Regions from separate parts of the Microbispora rosea genome, predicted to be linked through region 1. Evidence: riboswitches for the same ligand, from Rfam matches in the RefSeq annotation. Region 1 holds a riboswitch; the other holds the start of a gene.
The links. A riboswitch is a leader RNA that binds a small molecule or an ion and turns the genes downstream of it on or off. The one in region 1 is predicted to bind glycine.

Region 1 (9,762 bases):
GCTTGGTGCACCCGGGGGTCATCGCCGCCGGGTAGAAGTACAGGATGACCCGCTTGCCGCGGAGCGACTCCAGCGAGACCTCGTTGTCGTCGGCGTCGATCAGGGTGAAGTCCGGCGCGGCGTCGCCGGGCTGGAGCTTGCTCATCACGTCCTCCGGAAAAAGGTGACCCGCGGCGATCGGCGGGCAAGCGTCAACCAAACTACCGGCTCAGCCGCTGTGCGGGGCGACCGCCGGACCTGGCAGACTGATCACACACGAATACCACAGGAGGGGGATCGCATGGCGGACACCGATCCCGATGCGCTGGAACGGAAGATCGAGCGCACGCGGGCGGAGCTCGCTCGCACGGTCGACGCCATCGCGGACCGGGTGAGCCCGAAGCGGGTCGCGGAGCGCGGCGTCGCGAAGGCGAAGGCCAATGCGCGCGACTTCGTCACGTCGATGGAGGACATGGTCCTGGGGCCGCGCACGTACGCCCCGGCCGACGGCGAGGGCGAGCAGCCCGCGGAGAATCCGGCGCCCAGCATCGCTCCGGTGCTGATCGGGATCGGCGTGGTCGTCGCCGTGGGCGCGGCCATCGTGCTGCTGCGCCGCCGCTCCCGCTGACTCGCCGAGGGACGCCGCCGTCGTGACCGGGTTCACGGCGGCGTCCGCGTTCTCACCGGCCGCGTATTCGAAGGGTCCGTCACAAGGCCGGGCCGGCGGTCACAGGAACGTCCTGCCCTCGCCGCGATAGGTCGGGACCTCCTCGGTCACCCGATCGCCCTCGACCAGGTGCAGAGTGGCGAACCGCTCGCACAGCTCCCCGGCCTTCGCGTGGCGGAACCAGACGCGGTCGCCCAGGCGGAGGTCGGCGGCGGCCTCGCCCAGAAGCGGCGTCTGCACCTCGCCCGCCCCCTCGTCCGGGTGGTATCTGAGCCCCGCCGGCAGGTACGGCTGGGGCAGCCGGGTGGCCCCGGAGGCCCCGGAGGCGGGGTAGCCCCCTCCGAGCACGGTGGCGACGTCCGGCGCCGGCTTGCGCACGACCGGCAGGGCGAACAGCGCCGCCGGACGGCCGGTGAAGCCCCGGTAGAAGTCGAACAGCCGGGGATGGAAGAAGCCCGAGCCCGCCGCGACCTCGGTGATCGCCCGCTCGGCGGCGGTCTTCTCGATGCTTCCCGTTCCGCCGCCGTTGACGAACTCCAGGTCGGCGACCTGGCGTACGGCCTGCACGATCCGGCCGCGCCGCACGACCAGCTCGCGGCGCGACCGTTCCTGCATCCAGCGCAGCGCGCGGCCGTACGGTCCCGGAACGTCGTCGCCCACCCCGGCGATCTGGGCCTCGTACGCCATGAGCCCGGTCAGCCGCAGCCCGGGACGCTTGGCGATGTGCGCGGCGATCTCGGCGGCCTGCTCGGGTTCACGGATCGGCGACCGCAGCGCGCCCGCCCGGAACGCGCCGCCGAAGGCCACGAACCCGGCGTCGATGTCCAGGCACACCCGGATGCGGTGGGGGAGCCGCAGGCTCTCGATGAGGTCGAGGTGTTCGGGCGAGTCCACCATGACGGTGATCTCCCGCGCCGCGACCTCGTCCGATCCCAGGGCGCGCAGCGCGGTCCTGTCGGCCGTGGGATAGGCCACGAGCACGTCCCGCAGGCCGGTGGAGACCAGCCACAGCGCCTCGGGCAGCGTGAAGGCCATGACGCCCGAGACGCCGTCCATGCGCAGGACCTGTTCGAGCACGGCCCGGCAGCGGATCGACTTGCTGGCCACCCGGATCGGCTTGCCCCGGGCCCGGCGCACCATGGCGGCCGCGTTCGACCGGAGCGCGTCCATGTCGAGGACCGCGAAGGGCGGCTCAAGGTGGGCCGTCGCCTGGTCGAGGCGCTGTCGGTCGTCCATGGGCGCAGCCTAATACGGCGCCGCCGGGAAATACATGAGCGGCGTTCACGTTAACCGCGCCTGGGCAAAATCCTCGCCCTGGGTCCTCCATGATCGCGCAAGGGCGCGGGTGACCCGCCCGTCCCGCCACCGCTCCGTGTACCCATGATGACGTGACTACCGAGCGGACCCGGCACGGTGAACGGGAAGGGTGAACGGCTGATGAGCGTCGTGCAGGGAATCCTGGCGGGTTCGTCGGCGAGGAGCGCCAAGGGCGGAGGCGCCGAGGACGCCGGCGGCGCCCGAGGCGCCCGGAGTGTGGGCGGCGGCGAAGGCGTCAAGGGCGCCGGAAGCGATACAGGCGGCAGGGGCGCCGCGGCGGGCCGGCGGAGCGCCGTGCGCCTCCTGCGGCCGGGCCGGACCCCGGCCGCCGTCGTGGTCGCCGCCGTGATCGCCCTGCTCGGCTGGGTGCTCACCGCCGTGGTCGTCGCCGTCATGCTCGGCCTGTCCCCGGACTTGCGGCTGCCGCCCCGGCTGCTGAACCTCACGACGGCCGACCCCGCCGTTCCCGCCGCCGCGGTCGGCATGATCGTCTGCGGTGCGGGCCTGGTGGCCCTCGCGCTCGTTCCCGGCCGTCCCCGGCTCATGCCCCTGGAGTGCACGGACCCGCTGCTCGCGATGGGCCTGACCCGCGCCGGCCTGCGCAGGACGCTCGCCGCCTCGGCCAGGGAGGTCGAGCACGTCCGGCGGGCCGGCGTCCACATCCTCCGCAGGCGGATCGAGGTCGCCGTGGTAGCCGACGCGAACACGACCGGCGCCCTGCTGCGCGAGGTCGGCGCCGCGGTCGGGGACCGGCTGTCGGGTCTCGGCGTACGGTCCCGCCACGAGGTGGTCGTACGGCTGCGCAGGAGAGGGGGCTGAGGTGCGTCCGCGATGGGGGAACCGCGTCGGGCTCTTGCTGGTGGGTCTCGCGCTGGTCGCGGGAGGTTTCGGCCTGCTGGCCATCGTGCGCCGGCGGCCCGGCGCGGTCCTGATCGACGCGAGCGTGGCCGACGGGAGCGTGGCCGACGGGAAGCCGTGGGCGCTGCCCCTGCTGGCCGGGGCGGCGATGGTGCTCGCCCTGGTCGCGACCCGCTGGCTCCTCATGGCGCTCGGCTGGGGCCGGGTCGGCAGCCGCACCGGCGCCGGCATCGCCATGCTCGGCGTGGCGCTGAAGGGGATCGACGGGATCGGCCGCATCTCGGTCAGGCTCGTGCGCGACGGCAGGGTGCGGGTGTCGGTGTCGCTCCGGCGGTCGGCCGACCTGCGACAGGTGATCAGGCGGCTGGACGAGTCGGCGGTCTCACGCGTTCGCCGCGCGGTCGGCAGCGACGACGCGCTTGCGGTCGTTCGCCTTCACGTCCGCCGCCGCTGACCGCCCCTCCCTGCGCCATGGCGCGGGGGTCGCGCCCGTGCCGAGGGCGAGCCCGGCGGCCAGACAGGCGAGCGGCACGACGGGCACCACATAGCGGTGGTCGAAGGCGGCGATCAGGGGTGGCAGCAGAAGCAGAACCGCCGCCGCGGCCCAAGGGAGCAGCGCCGTCCACCGCCGGGCCACCAGCCCGGCGAGCCCGGCCAGAAGGATCACCGCCAGCAGCGGCCCCCGCAGGAAGCCCTGCTCCTGGTAGGCGCGCAGCCATCCCGCGAACGGCTCGACCACCTTGGTGTCCCCGGAGCTTCCCTGGTAGGCGGTGGTCAGCTCACCGGCCGTACGGCCGCCGGAGGCCACCTTTGAGGTGAACGGCTTCACCGAGGCGGGGAACACGTACGCGCTCTGCGGGCCCGGGGCAGGGTAGACCTTCCGGTCCCATTCGAACGCCCACATGGCGTCGTGCAGCCCGGTCGTCAGGAAGTCGAGGGGCTGACTGCGGATCGCCAGCGAGGCGAACTCGCTCGCCAGCCGGTCCTTGTCCTTCTTCACCCGCTGGATGGGCGAGTCGGCGGCCCAGATGTAGGCGGGCGCGGCGAGCCGGGGCCCCGACGGGCACAGCACCGCCAGCTCCTTCGGCGGCTTCATGACCGAGCAGTCGGCGAAGGTCATCGTGCGCGACCACAGCCACGTGCTGCTGCCGCCCATCCCGTACGACCCGTGGGCGTCGTGGAACCAGACGGCGTACCCGCCGAGCACGGCGGACGCGGCGGCGAGCCCCGCGAGCGCGGCCCTCCAGCGTCCGGCCAGCACCACAGGCAGCAGCGCCAGTGCGATCAGGGGCAGCCCGAGGGTGCGGGTGACCGTGGCGAACCCGAGCAGCAGCAGCGCCGCGACGACGGCCCACGCGCCGGGCCTGGGACGCCACAGCAGGATCGTCACGGCGGCCACGACCAGTGCGGTGAACAGCAGGTCCGCCATGACGAGGTGTTCGAGCTGGATCTGGTGGACGTCGAGAAGCACCGGCGCCGCCGCCAGGGCCGCTCCCCAGCCCGGCAGCCGGGTGCGGCGGCGCAGCACCGCGTACACGCAGACGGCCATGCCGAGACCGAGCAGGTGCTGGACGATCACGACGGCGGTGATGCTGCCCAGCGGGCTCAGCGCCGCCAGGAACAGCGAGTAGCCGGACGGCCGCGAGGGCAGTGGCCGCAGGTCGAGTGCCGAGCTGAGGTAGGCGAAGGAGTCGGCCCAGAACCACAGGGCGGGCCGGTAGCCGAGCACGGCGAGCGCACGCAGTGCGACGCCCGCCGCCAGCACGACCAGGAACGCCCGATGCGGGCGCAGCGCCTCGCGCCACCTCACGTGACGGCCCTCCTCCTCGCCGGGGAAGTCACCACCTTATTGGCTCCGGCCGACGTTCTGCCCGGGTGCATGATCACGAACGGTTCCACGGCAGGTCAGGTGGGTGCTCGCCGATTTCCTGCATGATCACGAAGGGTTCCGGTGCAGGTGAGGGGCATCGCGTGCGACAAACTACAAGATCACGGTGGGGGTGGGGGGTCAGCACTCGATGACGTTGACGGCGAGGCCGCCGCGTGAGGTCTCCTTATACTTGTCGAGCATGTCCCTGCCGGTGTCGCGCATCGTCTTGATCGCCTTGTCCAGCGACACGAAGTGGCGGCCGTCGCCGCGCAGCGCGATGCGGGCGGCGGCGATCGCCTTGATCGAGGCGACGGCGTTGCGCTCGATGCACGGGATCTGGACGAGCCCGCCGATCGGGTCGCAGGTCAGGCCAAGGTTGTGCTCGATGCCGATCTCGGCGGCGTTCTCGACCTGCTCCGGCGTCCCGCCGAGCGCTTCGGTGAGGCCCGCCGCCGCCATCGAGCAGGCCGAGCCGACCTCGCCCTGGCAGCCCACCTCCGCGCCGGAGATGGAGGCGTTCTCCTTGAACAGCACGCCGATCGCGCCCGCGGTGAGCAGGAAGCGGATGACGCCGTCCTCGCCGGCGCCCGGGAGGAAGCGCATGTAGTAGGACAGCACGGCCGGGACGATGCCGGCGGCGCCGTTGGTCGGCGCGGTGACGATCCGGCCGCCCGCGGCGTTCTCCTCGTTGACGGCCAGCGCGAACAGCGAGACCCAGTCCATCGCCCGCAGCGGATCGGTCCCGTCGGCCTCGCTCTGCAGCCGCCGGTAGAGCTGGTGGGCCCGGCGGCGCACCTTGAGGCCGCCCGGCAGGACGCCCTCGCGGCTGGTGCCGCGCCGTACGCACTCGGCCATCACCGCCCACAGGTGCAGCAGGCGGGTCCGGATCTCCTCCTCCGTGCGGCCGAAGGCCTTCTCGTTCTCCATCATCAGGCCGGAGATCGACAGGCCGGTCTCGGCGCAGTGCGCGAGCAGTTCCTGTGCGGTCGTGAAGGCGTACGGCAGCACGGTGTCGTCGGGTTTGATCCGGTCGGCGCCGGTGGCGTTCTCGTCCACCACGAAGCCGCCGCCGACCGAGTAGTAGACCTTCTCGCGCAGCACCGTGTCGTCGGCGTACGCCGTGAACCGCATGCCGTTCGGGTGGTGGGGGAGCGACAGCTTGCGCTCGAAGACGAGGTGCTCCCCGACCACGAACGGGATCTCGTGCACGCCGTACAACGTGACCGTGCCGCTCGCCCGCATCGCCGCCAGCCGTTCGTCGACGGTGTCGACGTCGACCAGCTCGGGCTTGTCGCCGGACAGGCCGAGCAGGACCGCCTTGTCGCTGCCGTGCCCCTTGCCGGTGAGCCCGAGCGAGCCGTACAGGATGGCCTCGACCCGGGTCACCTTCTCCAGCAGCCCGTCCTGGTGCAGCCCGCGGGCGAACTTGTGCGCCGCCGCCATCGGGCCGCCCGTGTGCGAGCTGGACGGCCCGATCCCCACCTTGAACAGGTCGAAGACGCTGATCGCCATTGACCGTCGCCTCTCAGGCCTGTCAGGACTCGCCGGAGGTCAGCGCGGTGTACTCCGCCGCCGACAGCAGGTCGTCCGGCTCCTCCTCCACGCGCACGCGGAACAGCCAGCCCTCGCCGTACGGGTCGGAGTTGACCAGCGAGGGGTTGTCCACGACGGCGGTGTTGATCTCGACGACCTCGCCGCCGACAGGCGCGAAGATGTCGCTCACGGACTTGGTGGACTCCACCTCGCCGACCGCGTCGCCGGCCGCGACGGTCGCGCCGACCTCGGAGTGCACCTCCACGTAAACCACGTCGCCGAGCTGCTCGGCCGCGTACGCCGTGATGCCCACCGTCACGGTGCGGCCGTCCTCAAGCCCGGCCACCCACTCGTGTTCCTTGGTGTAGCTCAGGTCGTCCGGAATGGTGCTCACTTGCTCCTCCTGTAGAAAGGCAGATCGACGACGTCGACCGGTTCTTGGCTGCCCCGGATGTCCACGGCCAGGCCGCCCTTCTCCAAGGCGACCTCGTCGACGTACGCCATGGCGATCGGGCGGCCGAGGGACTGCGACGGGGCCCCGCTGGTCACCTCGCCGACGACGGCGCCCTCGCGGGTGACGGAGTAGCCGTGGCGAGGCACGCGCCGGCCGCGCGCCACCAGCCCGACCAGGCGCCGCTTGGTGCCGTTCTCCGCCGCCCTCTCGAGGGCGGCCTTACCCACGAAGTCGCCGGGCTTGTCGAAGCGGACGACCCGGCCGAGCCCCGCGTCGAACGGCGTGATCGCCGCGCTCAGCTCGTTGCCGTACAGCGGCATGCCGGCCTCCAGGCGCAGCGTGTCGCGGGCCGACAGCCCGGCGGGGACGAGCCCGGCGTCCCCGCCCGCCTCGGCGAGGGCGTTCCACAGCGGCACGGCGTGCTCGTTCGGCACGAAGAGTTCGAAGCCGTCCTCACCGGTGTATCCGGTGCGTGCGATCAGGGCGGGGGTGCCCGCGACGACGCCGGGGACGATGGCGTAGTACTTCAGATCGTCGAGGTCGGCGTCGGTGAGCGCGGTGAGGATCGCGGCGCCGCGCGGGCCCTGCACCGCGACCAGCGCGTACTCGTCCGACCTGTCGGTCACCCGCGCGTCGTAGCCGCGGGCCCTGTCGGCGAGCTCACGGGCGACGAGGGCGTAGTTGGAGGCGTTGGCGACGACCATGTACTGGTCCTCGTCGAGGCGGTAGACGATGAGATCGTCGAGGATGCCGCCGGTCTCGTTCACGATCATGGTGTAGCGGGCGCGGCCGGGCGCGAGGACGCTGAGGTGCCCCACGAGAGCGTGGTCGAGCGCCTCACCCGCCTGCGCGCCGACGACGAAGATCTCCCCCATGTGGGACAGGTCGAACAGCCCCGCGGCCGTGCGCACCGCGTTGTGCTCGGCCGCCTCGCTGCCGTAGCGCAGGGGCATCTGCCAGCCCGCGAAGTCGGTCAGGGTCGCGCCCAGGCTTTCGTGGACACCGCGGAGCGGGGTGGATCGGGACATGCGCACCTCGGAAGGACGGATGCTGCGTTTTGACTATCGGGCATCCTCCCCCTCTGTCATCGGCGCCTGAGAGCTTCGTCCGATCTTTACCGGACTTTCACCTTCGGCGAGGCCTCACGGCCTTCTTTCCAGAGGCCACCTCGCCCGCACGGTCCTTTGCCTTGAGAGGTTCGCGGGGAGGGCTTGCTCCTTCAGGGGCCCTGACCGGATGCCAGGACACTCTCCCGCACGGGATCACTGGTGTGCTGCAAGCCTAGTGGTTCGCCGCCATCCCCGTAACCCGGCCGGACCGCCCTCACAGCCCGTGGGTGGAGTCGCACGGCGGCCGGTGCGCCGCGCGGAGCCGCATGAGGGTGGACGGGAGGTCGTCGCCGGTGAGGATCCGCTGGTGGAGGGCCTGGGTGTCGGAGGACGGCTCGATGCCGAGGCGGTCGACCAGGGTGCGGCGCAGTCGCTGGTAGGACGCCGAGGCGTCGTGGGTGCGGCCCGACCGGTGCAGCGCCAGCATGAGTTGCCGGTGCGGCCGTTCGCGCAGCGGGTGGCGCCCCGCCCATTGAGCCAGGCCGCCGACGATCTCGCGATGGTGCCCGAGTGCCAGCCTGACGTCGAAGAGGTCCTCGGTCACCGCGCGACGGTCCTCGTCGAGCCGATAGGCCCACGCGGAGAGCGCGTCGACATGTCTCATGGCGAGCAGGGCGTCGCCCCGCCACAGGCTCAGCGCGTTCTCGAACATCCTCGCCGCATTGTGGTAATCGCCATTCTCGCGAGCGATTCTGCCTTGCGCCGCGAAATGGTTGAATACTGCAGCATCCACGGATCCCGGCGGCACCGAAAGAAGGTACCCGCCCTCCACGGTGTGCAGCGGAGAAAGGTCGGGGTCGCGCGGCGAGAGCCGCCGCCGCACCTGTGCGATGTAGGTGGTAAGATTCCGCGGCGCCGATTTAGTGGGACGGCCATTCCACAACAGATCGATGAGCCGATCCCGGTGAACCGCGATATTCGGATTGAGCAGGAACAAGGCGAGGAGCTGCCGGTGCCTCGGGGCGAGTCCGGCGATGGCGTCCCCTGAGGGTTTCATGGCCCGGAACGGTCCGAGCACGGCGTATAACACGGTTCCCCCGCACGAAAGCAGCGTGAACGCGCCGACGACGCGGCTTTGATCGCTATTTGACCATATCTCTCTCCGGCGGCTTGCGTCAAAAATATGCCGTTTCTATGTCGGTCACTCCGGCGCTCATAAACGCCGCTCTGTGCACCGCATTGCCCGGCCTCGCACGCGCGGATACGCGGATAACCCAAATGAAATCGGTTACAGATCAAGCTCTGGCCGGCCGTCCATGGCGGCGGTGAGGGAGCGTGACGCCCGATTACCCGGATGATCGGCGCGCGTGCGGCGTAGGGCCCGGAAGGTGCGTATTCCACGCTCAGCGGGCCGCCGCGGCTCTCAGCGACCGGTTCTAAATGACCGGTTCTCAGCGGCGGGTTCTCAGTGGCGGGCGGCGGCCACGAGGGCGTGGAACAGCGGGCCGTCCTCGTCGGCCTCCGGGTGCCACTGGACGGCCAGGGCGAACGCCGCGCCCGTGACCTCGACGGCCTCGATCGTGCCGTCGTCCGAACGGGCGGTCACCTCCAGCCCGTCCGCCAGACGGTCGATCGCCTGGTGATGGTAGTGGGCGGGCGTGAGGTCCTCGCCGTCGTAGATCTTGGCCAAGCCCGGCGAGAGCCGTACGGGGAGGCGGCCGAACGTCCCGGGGGCGGGGGAGTGGGCGGTGTGGCCGACCACGTCGGGCAGGTGCTGGTGGAGGGTGCCGCCCAGCGCCACGTTGAGCACCTGCAGACCCCGGCAGATGCCGAGGAACGGCAGGCCGGTGCGCAGGGCGGCCTCCATCAGCCCGAACTCCGCCTCGTCGCGGAACTCCCGGACGTATCCGGTCTGCGCGGCGGGCGGCGCGCCGTAGCGGGCGGGGTCGATGTCGCCCCCGCCCGCGATGATCAGCCCGTCCAGCCGCCCGGCCAGCGCGGCGGGCTCTCCGGCCGGCGGCAGGATGACCGGCTG
Region 2 (9,762 bases), on a different contig from region 1:
CCGTGCGGAGTGGATCGACGGGCGGGGCGGCGGCACGACCGACCCTGCCGACCCGGCCGACCGGATCACGCTCGACGAGTCGGTCACCATGGCCTTCCTGGTCGTGCTCGAGTCGATGACCCCGGCCGAGCGTGTCGCCTTCGTCCTCCACGAGGTCTTCCGCTACTCCTTCGCGGAGGTGGCCGAGATCGTCGGCCGCACACCCGCGGCATGCCGCCAGTTGGCCTCCTCCGCCCGCCGCCGCATCCGCGCGTCGCAGGCTCTCCCGGCTCCGGCGGGTCTGCGGGCCGGCCTCGTGAGGGACTTCAAGCAGGCATGGGAGGCCAAGGACATCGACACCCTCGTGGGCCTCCTCGACCCCCGCGCCACGATGATCGCCGATGGCGGCGGACTGGTCAGCGCCGTGCTCCGCCCGATCGAAGGCGGCGAGCAGATCGCCCGCTACATCATCGCCATCGCCGACATGGCCCCCGGGCTGACGATCCTGGAGCGTACGGTCAACGGTCAGCCCGGTCTGGTGGCCCAGCGCGACGGCGTCACCGTGACGGTGGCGGCGTTCGACGCTCCCGGCGACCGGATCACGCGGATCTGGGCGGTACGCAACCCGGAGAAGCTCTGGCCGTGGACGGGGGAGCCACCGGCGGCCTCCGACAGCGGCCACGGCGCCCGCCACGGTGAGGGTGAGACCACGATCACGTGAGCGGATCCGAGGAGCGGGACCCGGGCGAGAGCAGCCACCGAGCCACCACCTCGCCCACGCGGGCGGGGTCCTTCTTGAACTCGTGCCCCTCCCCCGCAAGGACCACGAGACATGCGGTGTCCTTCTCGTCCGGCACGCCGAACGGATCCCGGTCCCCGTTGACCACGAGCACCGGGGGCCCCGCCTGCCGCAGTTCCTCCGCCCGTGACCGTTCCGGCCGGCCCGGCGGGTGGAGCGGGAACGCGAGCGCCACCACCGCCTCGGCCCCGGCCGCGCGTGCCGTGCGGCAGGCGACCCGCGCGCCGTTGCTCCGCCCGCCCTGGACGAGCGGCAGGCCCGGATGACGCTCGCGGAGCGCGGCGACGATCGACAGCCACGCCTCGTCCTGTTTGACGGCCGAGCCCGGCGCCCGTGCGCCGCGCAGCCGGAACGGCTGGGTCACCCGTGCGACGCTCCCCCCGATCGCCAGCACCGCGTCCCGTACGGCGAGCAGGTCCGGGGCTTCCACACCTCCCCCGGACCCATGGGTCAGGACCAGCAGCAGCCGGGGATCGGCCGCCTCGTCCACCTCGGCCAGCGCGCGGCCGTGCGGGGTCTCGATCTCCATGCGGTGACGCTAACGGGTCCGACCCGAGCAGGAGGATTCGACCCTCCGATCGGAGGATGGCAGGCACCTGATAAAGGGGCCACAATGTCATGGTGCCGGACATCGCATCGCAGCAGCCGCCCGGGACCGGGCGCCCCGTCCCTCCGCCACCGGCGGCCCCCTCGAACCGTGAGGATCTGCGCGCCGTGATGGCGGCCCGCCGCGACCTCGGCCCGGACTACGAGGACGCCCTGGTCGACTCGTTCCTCGACAAGCTCGACGTGGAGATCGCCGCGCGGGTGCGCAACGAGGTGGCGGCCCATCTCGCCCGGCAGCCGCCCGGAAATCAGCCCAAGCAGAAGGACAGCGCCGTCGGCATCGCCATAGGCTCGCTGGCCCTGGGCATCCCGCTGACCGGGATCGCGGTGGGGAACGCCGGCCTGGCGGGCCTGCTCCTGTCCTGGGGCGGAATCGTCGCGGTCAACCTCGCCTACGCCCTCGGCCGCCGCAGAGAGCGCTGAGCCCTGCCGCTGAGCCCTGCCGCTGAGCCCTGCCCGGGGGTCGGTCAGGCCTCCACGCCCTCCATGGCGGGGCGCACGTCCCGCCCGAGGCGCAGCCGCACCTGCTCGGCGAGCGCGGGATCGGGATGGTCGAGGCCGTACCGCCACACGGTCTCCGCGTCGGCGTCGCGGCCCCGCAGCGGCAGCGTGCGGGCCAGCAGTTCGATCGCGAGCGCGCCGGTGCCGGCGTCGGCCCCCTCCTGGCGACTGTCCTCCACGGCCCCGGCGAACTGCGCGCACGCCATCTCCAGGTGCGCCATGCCGAGCAGCACCCGCAGCCGCGCAGGATCGGCCACCGCGCTGACCGACAGCGCCTCAAGCAGGACGTCGGCGGCCCGCTCTGGCTCGCCGTCCTCCAGCAGCCGCTCGGCCATCCGCTCGACCACGACGGACAGGCCCTCGCCCGCCTCGCCGCGGTCCGGCGCGTCCTCGTCCGCCGCGAGCTCCGCGAAGATCGCGGCCGCGCCGTCGAGGTCGCCGCTTTCGGCGAGCCGGCGCGCGTGGTCGAGCCGGTCGGACCGCCGCCCGGAATCGATGGCCGTCATACAGGGGGCCTCGCATGGTCGCAGGTGATGAGGAACGATCACCGCGATCTTAACGAGACCGGCCGCCGGACGGGGCCGACATGCTCAACTGATCAGTCCTCGTACGCCTCCAGAGGCGGGCAGGAGCAGACGAGGTTGCGGTCGCCGTACGCCTGGTCGATGCGGCGCACCGGCGACCAGTACTTGTCGTCCCGCAGACCGGGGACCGGGTAGGCGGCCACCGCCCGCGAGTACGGGTGGGCCCACTCGTCGGCGGTGAGGCACTCGGCCGTGTGCGGGGCGTTGCGCAGCGGGTTGTCGGTCTTGTCGAACTCGCCCGACGCCACCTTCGCGATCTCGCCCCGGATGGCGATCATCGCGTCGGCGAAGCGGTCGAGCTCGGCCAGGTCCTCGCTCTCGGTCGGCTCGATCATGAGCGTCCCGGCGACGGGGAACGACATCGTGGGCGCGTGGAAGCCGTAGTCGATCAGCCGCTTGGCCACGTCGTCCACCGTGACGCCGGTCTCCTTGGTGATCTGGCGCAGGTCAACGATGCACTCGTGGGCGACCAGGCCGTCCCTGCCGGTGTACAGCACCGGGTAGTGCGGCGCCAGCCGCCCGGCCAGGTAGTTGGCCGACAGGATCGCCTGCTCGGTGGCCTGCCGCAGCCCGTCCGCGCCCATCATCCTGACGTACGCCCAGGAGATCGGCAGGATGCCCGCCGAGCCGTACGGCGCGGCCGACACGTGCGCCGGCAGATGCTCGGCGAGGTGGGCCTTGACCGCCACCGGGCCGACGCCGGGACCGCCGCCGCCGTGCGGGATGCAGAAGGTCTTGTGCAGGTTCAGGTGGGAGACGTCCGCGCCGAACTCGCCCAGCTTGGCCAGTCCCACCAGCGCGTTGAGGTTGGCGCCGTCGACGTAGACCTGCCCGCCGGCCTCGTGGACCCGCTCGCAGATCTCGACGATCGTCTCCTCGTACACGCCGTGGGTGGACGGGTAGGTCACCATGATCGCGGCGAGCGCGTCACGGTGCTTGTCGATCTTGGCGGCGAGGTCGGCCAGGTCGACGTTGCCGCTTTCGTCGCAGGCCACCACGACCACCCGCATGCCCGCCATGACGGCGCTGGCGGCGTTGGTGCCGTGCGCCGAAGACGGGATGAGGCAGACGTCGCGGCCGCCCTCGCCCCTGGAGCGGTGATAGGACCTGATCGCCAGCAGCCCGGCGAACTCGCCCTGGGAGCCCGCGTTCGGCTGGATCGACACCCGGTCGTAGCCGGTGACCTCGGCCAGCCAGCCCTCCAGCGTCGCGATCAGCTCGGCGTAGCCCTCGGCCTGCCCCGCCGGCGCGAACGGGTGGATCGCGGCGAACTCCGGCCAGGTGACCGGCTCCATCTCGGTGGTCGCGTTGAGCTTCATCGTGCAGGAGCCCAGCGGGATCATCGAGCGGTCGAGCGCGATGTCCTTGTCCTGCAGCCGCCGCAGGTAGCGCAGCATGGCCGTCTCGGACCGGTGGGAGTGGAACACGGGATGGGTGAGGAAGTCCGAGGTCCGCTGCAGGTCGGCCGGGAGGGCGTCGGAGGTCACCCGGTCGAGGTCCTCGACCACGAGCCCGGACGCGCCGAACGCCGCCCAGACGGCCCGCAGGTGGTCCGTGGTGGTCTTCTCGTCGCAGGCGACGCCGACGTGGTCGGCGTCGGCCAGGCGCAGGTTCACGCCCCGCTCGGCGGCGGCTGCCACGACCTCGGCGGCCCGCCCGGGCACGCGGGCGAGCACGGTGTCGAAGAACTCGTCGTGGACGACCTCCACGCCGCCCTCGCGCAGCCCGGCGGCGAGGACGGCCGCGTGGCGGTGCACCCGCTGGGCGATCCTCTTCAGGCCCTCCGGACCGTGGTAGACGGCGTACATCGACGCCATGACGGCGAGCAGCACCTGCGCGGTGCAGATGTTGCTGGTGGCCTTCTCCCGCCGGATGTGCTGCTCGCGGGTCTGCAGGGCGAGCCGGTAGGCCGTGCGGCCGTCGGCGTCCAGCGAGACGCCGACCAGGCGGCCCGGCATCTGCCGCTGCAGGCCCTCGCGGACGGCCATGTACGCCGCGTGGGGGCCGCCGTAGCCCAGCGGGACGCCGAAGCGCTGGGAGGAGCCGACGGCGATGTCGGCGCCCTGCTCGCCCGGGGACTCCAGCAGGGTCAGCGCCAGCAGGTCGGCCGAGGCCACCAGCAGCGCCCCCTGGGCGTGCGCCCGCTCGGCGACCGCGCGGAAGGACGCCACCCGGCCGCTCGCGCCCGGATACTGGACGAGGACCCCGAAGCACTCGGGCAGCTCGCCGCCGAGGTCGGACTCCACCAGCGTGATGCCGAGCGGCTCGGCGCGGGTCGCCAGCACGGCCTTGGTCTGCGGCAGCGCGTCGGCGTCCACCACGAACACGTCGGTCTTCACCTTGCTCGCCCGCCGGGCCAGCGTCATCGCCTCGGCGGCGGCCGTCGCCTCGTCGAGCAGGGACGCGCCGGCGACGTCGAGGCCGGTGAGGTCCGACACGACCGTCTGGAAGTTCAGCAGCGCCTCCAGCCGCCCCTGCGAGATCTCCGGCTGGTAGGGCGTGTACGCGGTGTACCAGCCGGGGTTCTCCAGCACGTTGCGGAGGACGACACCCGGGGTGATCGTGTCGTGGTACCCGAGGCCGATCATCGAGGTCAGCACCCGGTTGCGCCCGGCGAGGGCGCGCAGTTCCGCCAGGGCCTCGGCCTCCCCCACCGCCTCGGGCAGGTTCAGCGGGCCGCGCGTGCGGATGGCCTCGGGCACGGCCACGGCGAGCAGGTCGGCCACCGACTCGTAGCCGACGACCTCCAGCATCCGGCCGCGGTCGGCCTCGGAGGGGCCGATGTGACGGGTGGCGAACGGCGGAGCGGAAAGATCGCGAAGCGTGGACCGATCGGTCATGACAGGGGCCTCCTGGCGGGTTCGAGACCTGCGGCGACCGCCCGGCGCCCGGTGTGGCGCCGCGGTCGTGAAGCGGTCTCCCCCTCTGTCATCGGACCTGAGAGCTTCACCGGGCCGTCGCGCCCGGCTTTCCCCTTCGGTGAGGCACCGCCTGGCCGGCGGGCCTGCTTTTCAGAGTCGCCTCGTCCGTGCGGTACGGATGCCTGAGAGATTCCGGGGAGGTTTGCTCCTTCGGCGCCCCTTGAAGATCAGGGGTCTCTCCCGCACGAGGTCGTCGGCCGTTCCACTCTACCGGCTACCCCGGATCGGCCCGACTCGCACCCTGCTCGAGATCGGCGCCGAGACCGGCCCGGCGGGCGCGGACGATGGCCTCGGCCCGGTCGGCGACCGCCAGCTTGGCGAAGATGGCGGTGATGTGGTTGCTGACGGTCTTGCCGCTGATGGCCAGATGCCGGGCGATCGCCGCGTTGGACCGGCCGGCCGCGATGAGGTCGAGGACCTCCCGTTCGCGGGCGGTGAGCTCGGGAAAGGGCTCCGGGGCCGGCGCGCGAGAGGCCCCGGCGGCGAAGAAGTCGATGATCCGGCGGGCCACGCTCGGGCCGAAGACGGCGTGTCCGGCCGCGACAGAGCGGACCGCCCGGACGATCTCCTCCTGCTTCGCGCCCTTGACCAGGTATCCGAAGGCTCCGGCACGCATCGCGGCGAACACCGACTCGTCGTCCTCGAACATCGTGAGCACGAGCACCCGGGTGGCGGGCACCGCGCGCGCGATGGCCCTGGTGGCCTCCACCCCGTTGACGCCCGGCATGTGCAGGTCCATGACCACGACGTCGGGGCGCGTGAGCTGCACCTCACGACGGGCGGCGTCGCCGTCGCCGGCCTCGCCCACCACCTCGATGTCCGGCAGCGACGTCACCAGGGCACGCAGGCCTTCCCGCATCAGCGGGTGATCGTCGACGACGACGATCCTGATCGGTTCCCCGGCGCTCATGTCTGCTCCAGTGGAAGGCGGGCGTGGACGCGGCCGCCGCGGTCGGTGGGGCCGGCGGTGAGCGTACCGCCCAGTTCGCCGGCCCGCTCGTGCATGGAGCGCAGACCGACGCCGTGCGGCCACGCTCCGGCGCCCCCGGAGCCGTCGTCGCTCACCTCCACATGCAGGGCGGCGTGGTCGGCGCGCAGGGAGACCCGGCACGCCGTCGCCCCGCCGTGGCGCAGCGCGTTGGTGACCGCCTCGGTGGCGATGCGATAGGCGGCCACCTCCACCCCGGCGGGCAGCGGCGGCAGGTCGTCCGGGGCGTCGATCGTGACCACGTACCCGGCGTGCTCGCGCCGCCACGAGTCGTGGGCGCGCTGGCGGAGCGCGCCCAGCAGTCCGAGCTCGTCGAGGGCGGGCGGCCGCAGGTTGTAGACGAGCCGGCGGATATCGGCGATCGCGGCGGTCAGGTCGGCGCGCAGGTCGAGCAGGAGCCGTGCGCTCCGCTCGGGATCAGTGTGACGCAGGTTGTGGGCCGCGTCGGCCTTGAGGGTCACCGCGGTGAGCACGGTGCCGAGGCCGTCGTGCAGATCGCGGCGCAGCCGCCGGCGTTCCTCCTCCCGCGCGGCCACGATGCGCGTGCGGGACTCGCCCAGTTGCTCGGACAGGCGCACCGCCTGCAGGGCCAGGCCGACCGGGGCGGCCAGCAGTTCCAGGGCGCGCCGGTCGGCGCCGGACAGCCGGCTCTCCCCCGCCCTCAGCCCGACGAGCAGGTCTGCGGGCGGCCCGTCGGCCACCTCCAGCGACACCGTGTGCCGCCGCCGCGGTGACCGGCCGTACGTCGCGACCAGCCGCCCGTCGGAGGCGACTGCAGCGTACGGCAGCCGCAGCGCCTCGCACACGGCTCGCAACACCCCGTCCAGGCCGGCGCCGAGCCGCAGGCCGACCCGGGCGGCGGCCGCCACAGGATCGCGGCGCTGGCCGTACATGACCCGGTCCACCAAGGACTGCACGGCCGAACGGGCGGGCGCGAAGGCGAGAGCGACAACCGCGGTCGCGATCAGCGGGGCGGCCGACAGCCGGTCCCGCGCCAGCGCGGACAGCCCCGCGACGATGCCCAGGTAGGCCAGCACGACGCCGAGCGTGAGCACCCCGTACACCAGCGAGCGGTTGACGATCAGCTCGATGTCGTACAACCCGTGGCGCAGGATCGCCACCGTGGCCGCGGCCGGGATCAGCGGCAGGGTCAGCAGGAACAACACCGGCCCGTCGGTCGTCACGATCCGCTGCGCGTTGAGCGCGGCGAACAGTCCCGCGGCCCACAGCAGCCACATCAGCTGCTGCCGCGGCACCCCGCGGGACCGGCGGACGCGCAGGACGAGCGCGCCGAGGGAGGCCAGCAGCACCAGCGCGGCGACGGCGGCGAACACCGGAATCAGCCGCTGGGCGACCTCGCCCACGATGACGGGCAGCATCGGCTCCTCCGTGGCCGGCCCGTCCCCCGCCGGCCCGGCCGCCACGGGCAGGGTCAGGATGGGCGTGAACGGCAGGACGACGAGGGTCGCGACGGCCAGCGGCCGCCAGCGCCGCGACAGCGGCCTGCCGTCGGGGAACAACTGCACGATCAGCGGAAGGCAGACGGCCGGCGCCGGGATCCACACGGTGATGCCGAACAGCTCGACCGCCCGCGCCCACCCCTCCGGCAGCCCGACCGCGTCGGTGAGCAGCCCGAGGCAGGCCACGCTCAGCGTGTAGCAGGCGCCGTACGCCACGAACAGCAGCCCGATGCGGTGCCCGGGGCGATGGGCGAGCACCAGCGCGCCGAACGTGGTGAAGGTCAGCGCCTGCGCGCTGTTGGTCAGCAGGTAGGAGTCGTCGGCCGCGTCGGCGAAGGTGAGCCCGCCGAGGAACCACGACACCCACGCCGCCACCACCACGACGGCCGTGAGGATGAGCACCGCGACCGGGCCGGCCCGCCTGACTGCCATGCGCTCATCATCGGATCCCGGCGCTCCCATCGGCCATAGGAGCGTGCTCCCGGATCACGGGGTGCACGGGACCGGAATCGGGACCACGCCCCCACGACGAAGGGAGCCGTCCGCGCCCATCCTCGGACTCGATCGGACAACTCCCGGATTCTCGGAGGATCATCATGCAGCCGGACACCGACGCCCGCACCGCCGCCACCCCGCGGAAACCGCCGCGGGACGTGCGCGGCTTCTGGCGGGTGCTGCTCGCCGTCGTCGCCCCGCTCCCCATGCTCGGCATGGGCCTCAACTATCTGTTCAGCCCCGTGGACGGCGGCGAGTCGTTCGAGGCCACGGTCGCGGCGTACGCGGCCCACGAGCAGGCCGCGGGCGTGCTCCGATGGTTCGCCCTGCCGTTCCTGGTCGGGCTGATCCCGGCCACCTTCGCCGTGGCGTGGGTGGCCCGTCGCGGCGCTCCCAGGCTCACCACGGCGGGTGCCCTCCTCGCGCTGCTCGGCGACCTGGCCGGCTTCCCCCTGATCCGTGGCGGCGACGACCTCGCGTACCTGACGGTGACGAGGCACTTCGACGTGGCGACCATGGCGAGGATTCAGAACGCGCTCGAGGACGACCCCGTACAGCTGGTGGCGAGCCTGCTGTTCATCGTGGGCATCGTCGTCGGCCTGCTGCTGCTCGGCCTGGCGCTGTGGCGCAGCGGCGCGGCGCCGGCCTGGATGGGGGTCCTGCTCGCGGCCGGCGGCTTCACCCATCCGTTCATGCCCGGCCACACCGCGTCGGGCATCGGCCTGCTGGTCGCGGCCGTGGGCTTCGCCGGCGCGTCCGTCGCCCTGCTGCGCATGCGTGACGACGAGTTCGACCTGCCCCCGGTCAGGCCCGGCACGCGCGCCCGACCGTCAAACCTGTGATCGCCGGGGCATCCGCTCAGCCGGTCCTGCGGGCCTTTCTCCGGCGGGCCAGCTCGTCCGCCGGATGGTCCCCCTCCGCATCCGGAGCGGCCTCCGCCCGCTCGCCCGGAAGCTCGGCCAGCGATCCCTCGACCTCCCGCCAGACCCTGCCGAGCGCGATGCCGAACACGCCCTGACCGCCCTGCAACAGGTCGATCACCTCGTCGGCGCTCGTGCACTCGTAGACGCTCACGCCGTCACTCATCAAGGTGATCTGGGCCAGGTCGTTGACGCCGCGGTCGCGCAGGTGCCGTACGGCGGTGCGTATCTGCTGGAGGGAGACGCCCGTGTCCAGAAGACGTTTGACGACCTTCAGGACGAGGATGTCGCGGAAGCTGTACAGTCGCTGAGACCCGGATCCCTGGGCGGCCCTTATCGTCGGGAGCACCAGTTCGGTCCGGGCCCAGTAGTCGAGCTGCCGGTAGGTGATCCCGGCCGCCGCGCACGCCGTGGGGCCGCGGTATCCGATGCCCTGGGGCAGCGCCGTCGGCTGCTCGTCGAACAGCAGGCCCTGTTCGCCGGCGCGCTCGCGCGCCGCCTGCCGAACC

Region 2: linked by a shared signal. The riboswitch ahead of gcvP (aminomethyl-transferring glycine dehydrogenase) and the one ahead of gcvT (glycine cleavage system aminomethyltransferase GcvT) in region 1 are both predicted to bind glycine.

The regions. Positions count from the first base shown of each region.
Region 1 covers NZ_JBITJO010000004.1:113,882-123,643, reverse strand. The annotation lists gene bcp (thioredoxin-dependent thiol peroxidase) at 1-145, opposite strand, end outside; gene ACIBK1_RS17860 (DUF3618 domain-containing protein) at 281-607, shown strand; gene ACIBK1_RS17855 (amino acid deaminase/aldolase) at 707-1,882, opposite strand; gene ACIBK1_RS17850 (DUF6286 domain-containing protein) at 2,084-2,782, shown strand; gene ACIBK1_RS17845 (hypothetical protein) at 2,784-3,275, shown strand; gene ACIBK1_RS17840 (hypothetical protein) at 3,204-4,631, opposite strand; gene ACIBK1_RS17835 (L-serine ammonia-lyase) at 4,830-6,203, opposite strand; gene gcvH (glycine cleavage system protein GcvH) at 6,226-6,618, opposite strand; gene gcvT (glycine cleavage system aminomethyltransferase GcvT) at 6,615-7,706, opposite strand; glycine riboswitch at 7,750-7,845, opposite strand; glycine riboswitch at 7,846-7,943, opposite strand; gene ACIBK1_RS17820 (AfsR/SARP family transcriptional regulator) at 8,002-8,784, opposite strand; gene ACIBK1_RS17815 (gamma-glutamyl-gamma-aminobutyrate hydrolase family protein) at 9,193-9,762, opposite strand, start outside.
Region 2 covers NZ_JBITJO010000009.1:223,736-233,497, reverse strand. The annotation lists gene sigJ (RNA polymerase sigma factor SigJ) at 1-700, shown strand, start outside; gene ACIBK1_RS31675 (alpha/beta hydrolase family protein) at 693-1,307, opposite strand; gene ACIBK1_RS31670 (hypothetical protein) at 1,400-1,807, shown strand; gene ACIBK1_RS31665 (hypothetical protein) at 1,852-2,391, opposite strand; gene gcvP (aminomethyl-transferring glycine dehydrogenase) at 2,484-5,309, opposite strand; glycine riboswitch at 5,491-5,583, opposite strand; gene ACIBK1_RS31655 (response regulator) at 5,605-6,300, opposite strand; gene ACIBK1_RS31650 (sensor histidine kinase) at 6,297-8,270, opposite strand; gene ACIBK1_RS31645 (hypothetical protein) at 8,435-9,175, shown strand; gene ACIBK1_RS31640 (MerR family transcriptional regulator) at 9,192-9,762, opposite strand, start outside.